Regions from separate parts of the Telluria sp. LT2P80 genome, predicted to be linked through region 3. Evidence: predicted binding sites of a transcription regulator. Region 3 holds the regulator's gene; each other region holds the start of a gene.
The links. The regulator sigma-54, encoded in region 3, starts transcription at its own class of promoters, with help from an activator protein. The targets are predictions, from matches to a motif close to TGGCANGNAANCTGCTTT.
Positions count from the first base shown of each region.

Region 1: the regulator sigma-54 is predicted to act here: its motif matches at 2,401-2,418, upstream of AC56LW_RS21870 (PEP-CTERM sorting domain-containing protein).
Region 2: the regulator sigma-54 is predicted to act here: its motif matches at 1,664-1,681, upstream of AC56LW_RS02685 (DUF4114 domain-containing protein).
Region 4: the regulator sigma-54 is predicted to act here: its motif matches at 1,886-1,903, upstream of AC56LW_RS10105 (flavin monoamine oxidase family protein).

Region 1 is NZ_JCASIO010000011.1:66,232-69,988, reverse strand. It holds gene rodA (rod shape-determining protein RodA) at 1-508, shown strand, start outside; gene AC56LW_RS21875 (septal ring lytic transglycosylase RlpA family protein) at 527-1,555, shown strand; gene AC56LW_RS21870 (PEP-CTERM sorting domain-containing protein) at 1,583-2,359, opposite strand; gene AC56LW_RS21865 (SPOR domain-containing protein) at 2,565-3,302, opposite strand; gene AC56LW_RS21860 (type III pantothenate kinase) at 3,296-3,757, opposite strand, start outside.
Region 2 is NZ_JCASIO010000001.1:596,360-600,116, reverse strand. It holds gene AC56LW_RS02695 (MFS transporter) at 1-600, shown strand, start outside; tRNA gene AC56LW_RS02690 (tRNA-Pro) at 700-776, shown strand; gene AC56LW_RS02685 (DUF4114 domain-containing protein) at 1,033-1,629, opposite strand; gene AC56LW_RS02680 (HD-GYP domain-containing protein) at 1,999-3,279, opposite strand; gene AC56LW_RS02675 (methyl-accepting chemotaxis protein) at 3,276-3,757, opposite strand, start outside.
Region 3 is NZ_JCASIO010000006.1:99,823-103,579, reverse strand. It holds gene AC56LW_RS16350 (enoyl-CoA hydratase/isomerase family protein) at 1-49, opposite strand, end outside; gene hpf (ribosome hibernation-promoting factor, HPF/YfiA family) at 148-504, opposite strand; gene AC56LW_RS16340 (RNA polymerase factor sigma-54) at 579-2,063, opposite strand; gene lptB (LPS export ABC transporter ATP-binding protein) at 2,078-2,833, opposite strand; gene lptA (lipopolysaccharide transport periplasmic protein LptA) at 2,830-3,378, opposite strand; gene lptC (LPS export ABC transporter periplasmic protein LptC) at 3,424-3,757, opposite strand, start outside.
Region 4 is NZ_JCASIO010000003.1:183,043-186,799, forward strand. It holds gene AC56LW_RS10100 (c-type cytochrome) at 1-254, opposite strand, end outside; gene AC56LW_RS10105 (flavin monoamine oxidase family protein) at 251-1,837, opposite strand; gene AC56LW_RS10110 (hypothetical protein) at 2,193-2,924, opposite strand; gene AC56LW_RS10115 (c-type cytochrome) at 3,013-3,327, opposite strand; gene AC56LW_RS10120 (TonB-dependent receptor domain-containing protein) at 3,577-3,757, shown strand, end outside.

The DNA.
Region 1 (3,757 bases), on a different contig from region 3:
GTCGATGATGCACGACTACCAGCGCGAGCGGGTGATGACGCTGATCGATCCCACTTCCGACCCGCTGGGCAAGGGCTTCCACATCATCCAGTCGATCATTGCGATCGGCTCCGGTGGCGTGAGCGGCAAAGGCTATATGAAGGGCACGCAGGGTTACCTGGAATTCGTGCCCGAGCGGACCACCGACTTCGTGTTCTCGGTGTATTCGGAAGAATTCGGCCTGATCGGCAACCTGTTCCTGCTGTTCGTGTACCTGCTCCTGATCGGGCGCGGCCTGATGATCGCGGCTAATGCAGCCAATACCTTCGGGCGCCTGCTGGCCGGGTCGATCTCGATGATTTTCTTTACCTATGCCTTTGTCAACATGGGCATGGTGGCGGGCATCCTGCCCGTGGTCGGGGTGCCGCTGCCCTTCATGAGCTATGGCGGCACTGCCTTTATCACACTCGGCCTTGGCGCCGGCATATTGATGAGTATTCAAAGACACCGTAAACTGGTGAAGACTTAACTAGCAGGAGGACTGCCAATGGGCGTTCGCAAAAACATCCCGGCGGTCGTAGCGGTTGCCTTTCTTGTCACGGCGTGCAGCAGTACCGGTGAACACAAGCGCTTGTCGCCATTCCCGTGGCCGCACAAGCCCACCGCCAAGCACGGCCCCGCGCCCAAGCTGCCGCCCGCCAATTCAGGGCGGGGCGGCTACTACAAGGACGACGGCCCGGGCGAGAATCCGCCCGACGGCCTGCTCGAGACGCCCGACGCGGTCGTCGTGGCCGAACCGTTCAACAAGTTCACCAGCCGTCCCTACACGGTGCTGGGCAAGACCTACACGCCACTGGGCAACGATGAACGGTTGACCCAGCGCGGCATCAGCACCTGGTATGGCAAGAAATTCCATGGCCAGCGCACGGCCTCCGGTGAGCTCTACGACATGTACAAGATGACGGGGGCGCACCCGACGCTGCCGATTCCGTCGTACGTGCGCGTGACCAGCCTGGAAAGCGGCCAGTCGGTGGTCGTGCGCATCAACGATCGCGGCCCGTTCCATTCCACGCGCATCATCGATGTGTCGTACACGGCCGCGCTGAAACTGGGCCTGCTCGGTAACGGTAGCCACGAGGTCGAGATCGAGCGCCTGTTCCCCGGCGACCCGATCGTCAATCCCGCGCAGATTGCCGCCGCGCGGCGTGAAGCGACATCGCAGGCGCAATCGGCGCCGCCCGACATCGCCGCGCTGATGCTCGAAGACCGGGTGCAGTCGGACAGCGGCGCCGTCGTGCGCCTGGTGGAGCCGGCAACACCGGCGGCGGCGGCGGCGCGCGCCGCTACTGGCGAGTATTACATCCAGCTTGGCGCGTATGGCCGCACTGGTACCGCCGAGGCGATCAGCGGCCAGATCACCCGCGCCGGCGTGGACGTGGGCAGGCTCGAAGTGGTGAAGGTGGGGGCATTCAATCGCCTGTACGGCGGGCCGTATCCGACGCGTGCCGAGGCGGTCGAGGCGATGGACGCACTACCGGCTTCGTTGGGGTTGAAGCCGATCGTCGTGCGGCGCTGACGTCTCGCCGCCTCTTTGCGAACTGTCTTATGCAGCCGCGCGCTTGCTGCGGCGACGCACGGCGCCCAGACCGGCCAGACCGGCGAGCGCCAGCAGGATGCTCGATGGCTCCGGCACTTCAGCGGCTGCCACGACTTCCGTGTAATCCAGCAGCAGCTGCGAGTTGGTCAGAATCAGGTCGCCCGCGACTTTCAGGTTCAGCGTCAACTGGTCGCTGCGCAGCAGTTCGTCGATGATCGACTGGTTCGAGATAATGCCGCTGATCGTGAAAGCGCCGGTGTAGTCGCGGGTGATGGTCGTGGTGTCGGTCCAGCTCTTCGTATAAAAGGCGTAGCAGTGGTGGTAGAAGCAACCCTTGCCTTCATACTTGGCATGAAGTGGGCTGGACGTGGTCTTGCTCGATTCGGTCAGTGCAGTGCTGCCCGTGCCGAGAACGACGTCGCCGATCGACAGCGCAGCGCTTTCCTGCTGGCTCGTGCGTTCTACCGTCGCGTATTTTGTCAGATAACGTGCAAAGCTCACCGCGGTATGGGGCCGCCAGCCCGTCATGCTGCTGCCGGTAGAGACCGGAGCCGACGTCGTGAACATATCGTTTCCATCATCACGGAACGAGAACGAGTACGCCAGGCTGTTGACTGTGTAGTCGGTCGGCAGGAACGATTTGCCACTGAACACGGCGCTGTAGTTGTTATTTGCCAGGTCGCTCGACGCGAACGCGCCGGTCATGGCGATTGGGGTAGCCAATGCTGCAGCGGAGATGGTGCACAGGGTGGTCAGCAAAGCGGTGGTGATCAGTTTTTTCATGGCAAGTTCGAAGTTTTAATTTAAGAAACAATAATTTTTATATAGCAATCATCATGCCAGCAAGGCAACTCATTGATTATAAACAATCTTATTTTCTTAAAGAAACTTAGTGTAAAGAAATTCGACACTTTTTAGTGTCTGCGCAACACGGATGGACGAAAAAAAGCGCACCCGCAGGTGCGCCATCGATGGGCGGCAGTACGATTCAGCTACAGCGAGTGAGGGTAACGCCGTTGTAGTTGTCGGCAATGCCAGTCAAGCGGTCGCGCTCGGCAGCATCGATCTGGCGATACTGGTAGCCGGCGCGCGTCACTTGCGGTCCGCGCGGCAAGATGCGCACGCCGCGCACGCCCTGGCGCTGCAGGTCGGCCACGAGCTTTTGCGCCGCACCGTCCGACTTGAACACACCGAGCGAAATCGCATAGCGTAGTGGCGACGTGTCGTTTTGCATGATGAAGAAGTTGGTCACCCCGCGTTCCTTCAACTCGGCGACGCGGCGCTGGGCGCCTTCGCGGCCGCCGTTCGGTGGCAGATAGACGAGACGGCTCGTCACTTCCTGGAACGGTATCTCGATGCGCGACTGGCGCGGCGCCAGGCCAAGCCGTGCGACACGGGCCTCGAAGCGGCGCGCATCGGCCGTGCTGAACGGGCCGGCCTGCACGCAGGCGACCAGATCCCGCGCAACTGGCACTAGTGCTGGCGCGGGCGCGGGCGCTGGCTCGGGCAGGGGCGCGGCCACCTCGGCTTGCGGCGCCGATGCGGCGCTCGCCGCCGCCTGCCTGGCTTGCGTTGGCGTGAGCTGCTGCATGCGTTCGGGCGAGAGTTGATTCTTCAGGCGCGCCGGCTCGCGCGCCGCATCGGCCGGCTGCCCAAGCAGGCCCTGGCCATACGCCAGCAATACCCCATTGGCGCCCAGCAGCGCCCAGAACACGAATTTCAGCACTGCATATCTCCCGTCGAGCCGGCGGCTGCTGCATGCAGGCCGACCAGTACGATGTTATCGACCACCTGGTGCCCAACCTTGAGGGCCGGCGCGATATGGGGTGCGGCGCCGCCCGAGATGATGCAAATGGCGCCACCCAGTCCGGCCACCGCGCGCTCGATCGCGCCCGCCTGCGCCGAGAGCAGGCCGGACAGGATCGCATCATGCGTGTTGTCGCCAAACAGCGGCGGCAGTGCGCCGGCATCGACCTGCGGCAGTTGCGCCGTGTTGCGCGCCAGGCTCGCGGCCATCAAGGCCAGGCCGGGCAGGATCATGCCGCCGATGAAGTGGCCGTCGGCGCGTACCGCGTCGACCGTGGTTGCGGTGCCGCAGGTGGCTACGATCAGGTTTTGGCCGGGCACCAGTGCGCGCGCGCCGATGGCGGCGGCAAAGCGATCGCACCCGAGCCGCGCCGG
Region 2 (3,757 bases), on a different contig from region 3:
CGCTTCCTGGCCTGGATTTTGATTCACACCGTGTACCGTGTGCGCATGATCGACACCTCGCACATCCCGGCTGACGGCCCGGCGGTGCTGGTCTGCAACCACGTGAGCTACGTCGATGCGATCGTCATCAACGCAGCCAGCCCGCGCCCGATCCGTTTCGTGATGGATCACCGCATCTTCAAGACGCCCTTCCTGCGCTGGATTTTCCGCGCCGTCAATGCGATCCCGATCGCACCAGCCAAGGAGGACCCGTGGACGATGGAAAAGGCCTTCGTCGACATCGCCCACGCGCTGCATGACGGCGAGCTGGTCTGCATCTTCCCGGAAGGGCGCCTGACCAAGACGGGCGAGATGAGCGAGTTCAGAAGCGGCATTACCAAGATCGTCGAACGCAACAAGGTGCCGGTGATCCCGATGGCGCTGCGCGGCCTGTGGGGCAGCTGGTTCACGCGCGACCAGGGCAACCTGTTCGGCCGGCGCATCGCGCGCGGCATGCGCTCGCAGCTGTCGCTGGCGGTGGGCACGCCGGTAGCACCGGAGCTGGCGACGCCGGAATATCTGCAGCAGCAGGTGATGACGTTGCGTGGGGAGTGGAAGTAAGCGGAAACAAGCGGAAGTCAGCGCCGGGGCATACCGCCGGGATGGGTATGGCAAAAGCGCAAGATTTTTTTTGTGGCTCTGATATAATTATTGACTAGTCGGGGCGTAGCGCAGCCTGGTAGCGTACGTGCATGGGGTGCACGGGGTCGGAGGTTCGAATCCTCTCGCCCCGACCAATAGAATCAACGAGTCAGGCCAGCCGAGAGGTTGGCCTTTTTCGTTTCTGAAGCTTTTCCCTTCCTGCGAAATACTCTTGCACAGCATTGGTCGCCGCCGGCGCGCTGTCAGCCGGCCAGCGCACGAACAGCCGGTGTGAGTATGATTTCCCAGGGCTGGCCAAAATGGAAAAGGCTGCTCGATAATGAGCAGCCTGAAGAAATAAATCATGCCAGCGCTATTTGCAGCCGCCAGCCGATAGGTAACAAGCGTTACTTACACGCTGTGCTGTTTCTTGCGACGGTTCATTCCGAGACCCAGTAAACCGATTCCGAGCAAGGCGACGGATGCAGGCTCAGGAACTTCCGAGACATTGGCGAAAACAAAACTTACATCATTGTAGTTAAAGTCACCGCCATTATTCAGATCTTCGAAAGCGACATAGGTCCCGGCGATCATATTTGCATCACCAGCGTAGTTATATGAATAGACATGGTTGACCGAGTCGCTATTCAGGCTGGTTTGGGAATACCACGGCCCAACATTGCCTGGTACAAGATTCTTCAGAACGAATACCAGGACGTCGCCTTGAACAACAGGCCCGAAGTTGAATGAATCGCCATATGCCGATGTCTGATTATTCAGTCCATAAAAACCGGTTGCTACACCATTAACAAGCATGGACACTTCATTGGTGTAAGTTGCTGTCGAGCCGGCAAAATAGCCCGTTACAAAACCGGTGGATGTCGCAACAAATGTATACGGCTGAGCGTTTTGCGTACCTGCAGGTGAATATGGGATTGGCGCTGCCTGAACGGCACCGCACGTTACCAACGCAGCTGCCACTGACAGTTTAGCAAACATGTTTTTCATTATATTTCCCCAGTTGTTGGATGAGCTTTTTTAGTAAGCAATAACCGGGCCATATCAATAAAATCCTTAGTTAACAACTGCTTGTAAATACACCATTTATAAAATCGGTAGTTGTGTAAATTTTACCGACAAACACAATGAAAATTTATTTCATTTAGTAAATTATGGTTAATTGAATGAATCTTCATGATTGTTTCAACCTGTCGCTATGAGTGTCCCCAGAAAATGAGTGTCTGCACCACGCTGCGGAAAAGAATGACGGCGGTTCGATTGACGCCGTGGCCAAAGCCCTGCATCGCGCGCAGCCCTGGCCGCTGATGAACCGTCAGCTAGTCCGGTCGAGTTGCCCCAAGCTTTCTCTGTGTCAATTCACGGCACCTTTGCGACGCCATCGCCAAGCCAGTACCGGTCAATGTCTCGCAAGCCCCAATCTGCAGCGTTCTCGCATCCAACGATGGCATCGCGCGCGCCCGGTGCCCCCAGGTCGATCAGCTCCGGCCGGATATAAGTCCGTGCACGGATCGAGAAGAACACCTTGATCTTGGGCAGCAGCAGCGATTTGCCGCAGGGCTGTTCCGCAACGACGCCGAGGCGGCCCGATTGCAGGCGCACCAGCGTGCCCACGGGATAGATGCCGAGGCACTTGACGAAGGCGGCAAACACCGCCTCGTCGAATTGCCCGGCGCGCGCCCATTCGGCCATGCGCCGCAGCGAATCGGCCGGGCACCAGCCGGCCTTGTAGGGTCGGTTCGACGTGATGGCGTCGTACACATCGCAGACTGCGCCCATGCGCGCATACAGGCCCAGATCGTCACCCGACAACCGATGCGGATAGCCCCGGCCGTCCGGGCGCTCATGGTGGTGCAGGCACACTTCCAGTGCAACCGGACCGACACCGGGCGAAGCCAGCAGCATGGCGTGGCCCTTGGCCGGATGGCCGCGCACGACGCAAAACTCGTCTTCGGTCAGGCTGCCCGGTTTATTGAGCACCTCGGCCGGGACGGCCATCTTGCCGACATCATGCAGCAGGCCGGCCAGGCCCAGTTCGCGCGCGAGATGGTCGTCGAGACCCAGCTGGCGCGCGAGCGCGATCATCAGCGCGCAGACTGCCACCGAATGCATGTACGTGTAGTTGTCGGCGGTCTTCAGGCGCGCCAGGCCGATCAGTGCGCCGGGGTTGCGCAGCACCGAGGCGGCGATGGATTCGACCATCGGCATGGCGTCGCGCACCTCGACCGCGCAGCCCATGCGCGCCTCGTTGAACATGTCGAACAGAGCGCGCTTCGACTGGTCGAGCAGCACGGCGGCGCGGCCGAGTTCGTCGTCCATCGTGGCGCGTGGAGCAGGGCGGAAGCGAAACACCGTGGCGTCTGCAGTGCCCGGTGCTGCCGGCGCCGTGGCGCTCGCCGCCGGCGCGGGTTCGACATCGAGTCCGCGCTCGGTATCGATCCAGGCTTCGGTGGCGCGACTGGTCGCGATGCGCCCGAGTTGCGCCGCCGATTCGATCAGGAAGGACGATTGCCAGAATGGCGTGTCGATCCACGAGCAGCATAGTTGTTCCACATACATTCCTGGCCGTAACTGCTTGATGGCGACTTTCTTCAGACCGGCACGCGGGACCGGCGGGGCTTGCCGACCACTCCCGATCATGGCACGGCCAGTTGCAGCGCGGCGGCGCGGGTGACGCCCGCAGAACGGCGGGGCGGCGTTGCTGGCATGGACGCTGACGCTGCACTACGGGCCAGCTTGAACACGGCCAGCGCCTGCACCACCTTGAGCGTTTGTTCCTGCAGGGCGGCGGCGGCGGCGGCCGATTGCTCCACCAGGGCGGCGTTCTGCTGGGTCACGCCGTCCATTTGCGTGACGGCGTCATTGACCTGGCCAATGCCCGCGACCTGTTCGCGCGAAGCGGAGGCGATTTCGTTCATCAGGCCGCTGACCTTGCGCACGGCGGCCTGCACCTGCTGGGTCGTTTCCCCGGCGCGCACGGCGAGGGCGGCGCCGGCCTCGACTTTGCTGATCGAGGCGGCGATCAGTCGCTTGATTTCCTGCGCCGAGTTGTTGCTGCGCTGGGCCAGATTGCGCACTTCGCTGGCGACGACGGCAAACCCGCGCCCCTGCTCGCCGG
Region 3 (3,757 bases):
TGATGATGCCGGTGCGGTTGGCGATGCGGGTCAGGACGTGTTCGGACATGGCGTGATCCATCGAAAGGAAACACGTATTTTACCGGCAGCGGGATGCAAAAAGGGCGTCCCGAAAAGACGCCCCTGGCGGTGGTGACCTGCGCTCGATCAGGCGGCAGCGACGTCTGCTTCGTCGACGTCCAGGCGTTTGATCGCTGTGCGGTTATGGTCTTTGAGCATCTGCTTGTGCTTCAGGATTTGTCGATCCAGTTTATCCATCAACATGTCGATCGCGGCATACAGGTCTTGCGCGACGCTCGCCACGTGCAGGGTCTTGCCCGACACCTGGACATTGATTTCAGCTTTTTGCCTTTTTTCTTTTTCAGTGAGGTTATCGACGGCCAGGAAGACGTGGGTATCTATGACTTGATCGAAATGGCGAATAATGCGTTCCAGCTTATTCTGAACGTATTCACGGATGGCAGGGGTTACTTCGAGATGGTGACCACTGATGGTGAGGTTCATACACACTCCTTTGAAGATGTCACGTCGCTTGCACCACACAGGAGCTGAAGGCACAGACTGTATGAGCGGCGTTGTTACAAGGCTTTGCGGAGACTGACGGGGGGGATCTTGAGCGCTTCACGGTATTTTGCGACCGTCCTGCGCGCAATGACCATGCCTTGTTCCCCGAGCATTTCCGCGATCTTGCTGTCGGATAATGGATTCTTAGGGTCTTCTGCTCCTGTCAATTGTGCGATGAGCGCACGGATTGCCGTTGAGGATGCTTCGCCTCCCGCTTCGGTGGCAACGTGGCTACCGAAGAAATACTTCAACTCGAACATGCCGTGCGGGGTCAGCATGTATTTCTGGGTTGTGACACGAGAGATGGTGCTCTCATGCAGACCTAGTGTATCAGCTATCTCACGCAAAACAAGGGGCCGCATGGCAACTGCGCCATGGCTGAAAAAGTTGCGCTGGCGTTCGACAATCGCCTCGGCCACACGCAGGATCGTGTCGAAACGCTGGCGCATATTCTTGATGAGCCACTTCGCCTCTTGCATCTGCGCGCCCATCTGGCTCTCGCTGCGGCCCTGCTTGAGCATGGTCGCGTACAGGCTGTTGACGCGCAGGCGCGGCATCACGTCCTGGTTCAGCGTGACCGCCCAGCCATTCTTGGCGCGCCGCACGATCACGTCCGGCACCACGTAATCTGACACGTTCGACGCGAACGCGGCGCCCGGATGCGGATTGCACTGGCGGACCACGGCCTGCACTTCGCGCAGGTCTTCGTCGTCGCAATCGAGCGCTTTTTTCAGTTTGCTGTATTCGCGCTGCGCGAACCAGGTCAGGTAGCCTTCGACGATCTTCAGGGCCATGCGGCGCGTGACCATCGGCACGCCCGGCATGCGCCGGATCTGCAGCGCCAGGCATTCGGCCGCGCTGCGCGCGCCCACGCCCACCGGGTCCATGCTCTGCACCATCGCCAGCGCGCAGCGCAGTTCGTCGAGGTCGACCTCGAGTTCTTCGGGCAGGCGTGCGTGGATGTCGTCGAGCGGTTCTTCCAGGTAGCCGTTGTCGTCGAGCGCGTCGATCACCAGTTCGGCCAGCGCGCGGTCGCGCGTTGACAGCAGCGTTTCGCGCACCTGTTCCATCAGGTGTTCGCGCAGCGTGATCGCGCACGCCTCCAGCTGCGGGCGGCCGTCTTCGTCGTCGCTGCTGGCGCTGCCGGACGACGTTCCGCTGCCTTCGCTCCACTCGTTGTCGGGCCGGTCGCCATCGACCGCACCGCCTTCAGCGCCCTCGCCCTCAGCCGGCGCGCTGCCCTCGCCTTCGGCCTGCTGGCCTGGCGCCGGCGGCGCCTCGCCAGGTGCCGGCGCATTGTTGATGGCCCCATCGGCCAGCAGGCGCACCGAATGATCGAGCGGGTCGTCGAGCCTTTCGAGCAGCGGGTTATCGCCCAGTATCTGCTCGATCTCCTGATGCAGTTCGAGCGTCGACAGCTGCAGCAACCGGATCGATTGCTGCAGCTGTGGCGTGAGCGCCAGGTGCTGCGAAGTGCGGAGCTGAAGGGACTGTTTCATCAATTGAGTATGGCTTACATGCGGAAATGTTCACCAAGGTACACGCGGCGCACCGACTCGTCGGCGATGATATCGTCGGGACGGCCGGATGCGAGCACCGCGCCCTGATTGATGATGTAGGCGCGGTCGCAGATGCCAAGCGTCTCGCGGACATTGTGGTCGGTGATCAGGACGCCGATCTTGCGCTCCTTGAGGAAGCGTACGATGCGCTGGATCTCGATCACGGCGATCGGGTCGACGCCGGCAAACGGTTCGTCGAGCAGGACGAAGCGCGGGTTGGTCGCCAGGGCGCGCGCGATCTCCACGCGGCGCCGCTCGCCGCCCGACAGCGACAGTGCCGGATTCTCGCGCAGCTTCTCGATCTGCAGGTCGGCCAGCAAGGTATCGAGGCGGTCGCTGATCTCGGTTTTGGTGAGCGACTTGCCGTTAACCTTCTGCAGTTCGAGCACGGCGCGGATGTTCTCTTCCACCGTCAGCTTGCGAAACACCGAGGCTTCCTGCGGCAGGTACGACAGGCCGAGCACCGCGCGGCGATGGATCGGCAGGCTGGTGATGTCGGTGCCGTTGATGCTGATCGAGCCGGCGTCCGACGGCACCAGGCCGACGATCATGTAGAACGAAGTAGTCTTGCCGGCGCCGTTCGGGCCCAGCAACCCCACCACTTCGCCGCATTCGACATCCAGCGACACGTCGCGCACGACCAGGCGCTTGCCATAGCTTTTCTGCAGGCCCTTGACGACCAGCGTGCTGCGATCGTTCAGTTCCGTCATTGCGTGCCTCCGGCCGGCGCACGCTTGGGCGCCAGGATCAGCGTGCCGCGCCCGCCGCCAACCTTGCTCTCGCCGCTGACGTCATTGCGCACGGCGACGACTTCCTTGCGGTTGTCGTACGAGATGAACGGGCCGGTCATCTGGTTGGTCATCCGGTCGTTTTCGAGTTCCTTGACGATGGCGTTCGAGTACAGGCGCACCAGCTCCGAACGTTCGTCATATTCGATGCGTTCGGCCTGGCCTTCGACCCACAGGTTCGGGCCGCCGTCGCGCTTCTGGCGGAACGTGGCGGGCTTGCCGTTGGCCGCGGTGAGCGTCACGCTCATATAGCCTTCGGGCGTCTCCCTGACCACGGCGCGTTCGGCCTTGACCAGCAGCGTGCCGCGGGTCAGGATCACGTTGCCGGTGAAGGTGCGCACGCCTGCGACGCCATCGAGGTCGCCGTTGTCGTATTCGAGCGCCGCCTGCTTGAGCGAGTCGGCCTTTTCGGCCATGGCGGTCAAGGAAAGGAGTGACAAGAAAGCGGCAGCAAAGAGTTTTTTCATTGTGGTGCTGGTCCTGGGTTAGCACGCGCGCATGGCTGATGGCCTTCAGCGCTGGCGTGGCGGATAGACGATACGGCCGCGGCCTGACAATTGCATCTGCATGGTCGCGTTGTTGGCCATCATGCCGGTGGCCTTGAGGCTGGACGCGCCAAGCTCCATGTCGATCGGCTGGTCGGTCTTGACGATTTCTTCGTCGGGCAACACGGTCATGGCCTGCGTGCGCACGCGCAGTGCTTCGCTGGCGGGCGTCTTCGGGCGCTGCAGATCGACGTCGCCGAACAGTTCGACGCGGTGTTCTTCGTGGAAGATGCGCGCGTTCTTGGCCACCACCGTCATCGGCGGACGGCCCGGTTCGACGCCGCGCATCAGCGGCTGCTCG
Region 4 (3,757 bases), on a different contig from region 3:
AGGCTGGTGCTGAAATCGGGCATGCCCCCGCGCCCCTTGAGCAGCACCTCGGCCACGGCGTCGGCCGGCCCGATGGCGACCGGGCTGGCGACGAGCGCCGGGAACGCGCCGGGAATGCCGCGTCCATTGGCCTGGTGGCAGGCCGCGCAGTTCCTGGCAAACAGGGTCTTGCCGTCTGCCGGTGCGGGAGCCTGGGCCTGGACTGCGCCGGCCCACAGAACAGTGCTTGCCAGTGCAAGGATCGGGGTCTTCATGCGCTGGCCCTCCGGTGCAGTGCCTCGACCTGCTGCCATGCCGATTCGATGGCGCCGGCTTGCCAGCCGGTCAGGTAGCTCAGGTGTTCGCCCGCGAGCAGCACCCGGCGCTCGCCATCGAGCAGGATCGGGTAGGCGCTCTTGCGCGCGGCGTCGGTCCATTCGGCCCAGCCGCCCAGGCTGTACTGCACGCGGTGCCAGGCAACCGAGAAGCTGCTCTCGTAGCTTGCACGGTAGGCAGGAAAGATCTTTTCGCCGGCCGCGAGTGCGAACTCGGTCCGTTCGCTAGGTGCCATCCCGCTCACTTCAATGGCGTCGAGCGCGTAGTGGTAGTAGCCCAGCACGACACCCTTTTTCTGCTGCCAGCCACCGGACGGCAGCGAGATCGTGTTGATCCCTTTCAGGTCGGTCAGCACGTGGCCACCGTAGATATGGTCGTCTTCCTCCCAGAAGCGGCGCTTCATCTGCAGGCCGATCTTGCCGACCGGCGCGTAGGGGACGGCCTTGATCGCGGCCTTGAACCCGTCGGAAAAATCGGTGTCGATCATGCGCAGCACCGACAGCGGCACCGTGCACAGGCAATAGTCGGCCGTGACGCGCGAGAGCGCGCCGCTGGCCGTGTCACGCACGTCGATCGTGACCTTGTCGTCGCCCTGGCGGATGCGCTGGACTTCGGCGTGGTAGCGGATGCGGCCGCCCAGCCGGCTGGCGAAGGCGCGTGGGATCGCGTCCATGCCGCCGACCGGCTGGAACATCGTGGCGTGCATCGGGAACTCCTGCACGGCGCTGTAGACCTTGCCGACCCGGGCGGCCAGCAGATCGTGAAACGCCAGCGGATCGGACGGCGTGCCGGCGCCCGGCACCAGCCCCGCGCCGGGGTTGGTGGCAAAACCACGGCCGCTGCGGCCCTTGTAGGCCAGGTCGCCGGCGTCCAGCGCTCCTTCGTGCTTGAGGTAATCGAGCAGCAGGCGCTGGTCGTCGCCGGTCAGTTGCGTGTCGAGCGCGTGGCCGGTCACCGATTTGGCCAGCAGTTCGGCGACGTGGCCGCGCATGTCGGCCTTGATCTGGGCGCCGCGCAGGCGCTGCTTCGACAGCGGCCCGCCATCCTCGAGGTACACATACGCATGGTCATTCTCGTTGACCATCACTTCAAGCGGTACCTTGAACTCGCGCGCGTAGTAGAGCGTGGACTGGTGGTCCAGCGGGATGCGCCACGGGCCGTGGTTGATGTACTGGCCCGCGTCGAAGCGGCACTGCTGGGCCTCGCCGCCCAGTTCGTGCAGCTTGAAGTCCTTGCGCGCGGTCTGGCAGCGCCCGCCCGCATAGGGCCGCGCCTCGAGCACCTGGACTTCGTAGCCCAGCTTGCCCAATTCGTACGCCGCCGTCAGGCCGGCCAAGCCGGCGCCCAGCACGACGACTTTTTTACCTTTGCCAGAGCCAGCGAGCACGGGCGGCGTCGTGGTCCGGGAGGCGATCCCCATGCCCCAGGCATTCATCGAACCCATCAACAGCGCCGAACCGCCAACGGCGGCGGCGCGGTACAAGAACTCACGTCGGGTCAGCGACGGTGTCAAACGTTTCATTTCTACCTCCACTTGGCGTTACTGAAAGACCTTGCAACTAGTGGTCTATCAGCAATACCTGTGCCAAGTGGGTGGTGCGATCGTCAATACGAAACTTATTAAAATAAAGTGCAGAGGTAGTTTGACCGAACGTAAGCCTGACGTAAGCGCATTTATTCAAACAAGATTCAGAACTACTGCTTCTTCATTCGTATTGACAAACGTGACACACTTCGCGCGATGCCTGGCGCATGCTGCGTCGAGACTTTATTTTTCCTGACCCGTTCGGGATCGTCCACGGACAGCGTAGCGACGCCGCGCACGCGCCGCGAGCATGCCAAATCGACATTGCACCGTTGTGGCGTAAAGACGCACTTCAATGGGTTTGGTCAGCGCCGTCGCGTTCCAGCCAGTAGTTGAATTGGCCATAGCTGGGAATGGTGCCGGGCGGACAATTGGCGAAGTGGTCGTTCAACATCTGGCGATACGCGGCCGGGCGCGAAAAGCGCGGATGGGTAGCGGCAAACTGCGTAGCAGCCGCCAGGAACAGCGCCCGCAGTGCGGCGTCGGTATTGGTGCCCGCGTTGGCGCTGCTCGTCGCACCATTGCGCGGACGGCCGCGCTTGACGCCGGCGCTGGCCGCCCGCGTCTTGCCACGCGCACCGGAGTTGGCGTAATCGGGCAGCAGCGCATCGATCGTCTGGCCCCGCTCCCAGTAGCGGCGCAGGTAACGCATGAGGCTGGCGACGGAGATCCCGTGGGCGCGACTGTAGGCGTTGAGCAGAACCCCGCGCGGGCGCGGCAGATAGAGTTGCGGCAGGTCGCGATGCAGCGCGCTCACCGCATCCCACGCCTTCATCTGCAGCAGGTGGTGCTTGCCGGATGGGGCGTCGACGCGCGGTGCTCGGCAAGGGTCAGTGAGCAGTAACCGGGCACGCCGGATCGAGACGTCCGCTACCAGCACGTGCAGCGGTGTCCTGCACGGTGTGGCGCCCGGACGGCGCAGCGCAAAGGTATAAGCCACGGAATCTGCCACGTCGATCCAGAGAATCCGCACCAGTTGGCCGGGAGGATCGAGGTATTCGATGACATCGTTGTGCAAGAACATCGGCCGCTCCTGGCGTTGAGTTCATTGCTTATATGCAAAGAACGCGCCAGGTACGGTCATGGCGGCCCGGGCTGGGGCCGCCAATGGGTCATTTCTGCGCCAGGATCCATTTCGCCAGGACCTTGGCATCGGCTTCGGTCACCTGTGGGTTGGCCGGCATCGGGATCGGGCCCCAGGTACCGCTGCTGCCTTTCTGGATCTTCTGGATGAGGCGCGCTTCGGCGCCGGCATCTTTCGCATACTTGGCCGCGACATCCTTGTAGGCCGGACCGACCAGCTTGGTGCCGACGGCGTGGCAAGCCATGCAGGCCTTGGCCTTGGCCAGGTCGGCGTTTGCGTGGGCGGCGGGAATGGCGGCGACGGCAACGGTCGCTGCCAGGGTCAGGGTCAGGTACTTCTTCATGATGCTCCAGTGGCTGGGTTGATCGTAAGGCGCAGGCGCCCTGGGCGGGCACCGCCTGACATCATAGCGGGAAACCCCGGTGGCATGGGCAGCACGGCGTTGCATGACCAGCATCCGACACGCCCGTCATGAAATTTGAATGGGAATGATTCGCATTAACGATTAGAATGGCGCCATTCTGCGATCTTTGCCTCGTTTGACGTCTTTACGCAGAGCTTTGCTTCAAATTATAAAAAGGATGCCTGAACAATGATTGACCGTTTGCCTGCCCTCCCATTTGCCCGTACTGTGTTGAGCCTGGCCATGGGCGCGATGCCGCTTGCCGCTGTTGCCGCTGTTGCCACCGATGCGATTGCTGACGATTTGCCGGCGACCATGCCGACCGTGGTCGTGACCGCGGCCGGCTTCGAGCAGACGATCCGTGAAGCGC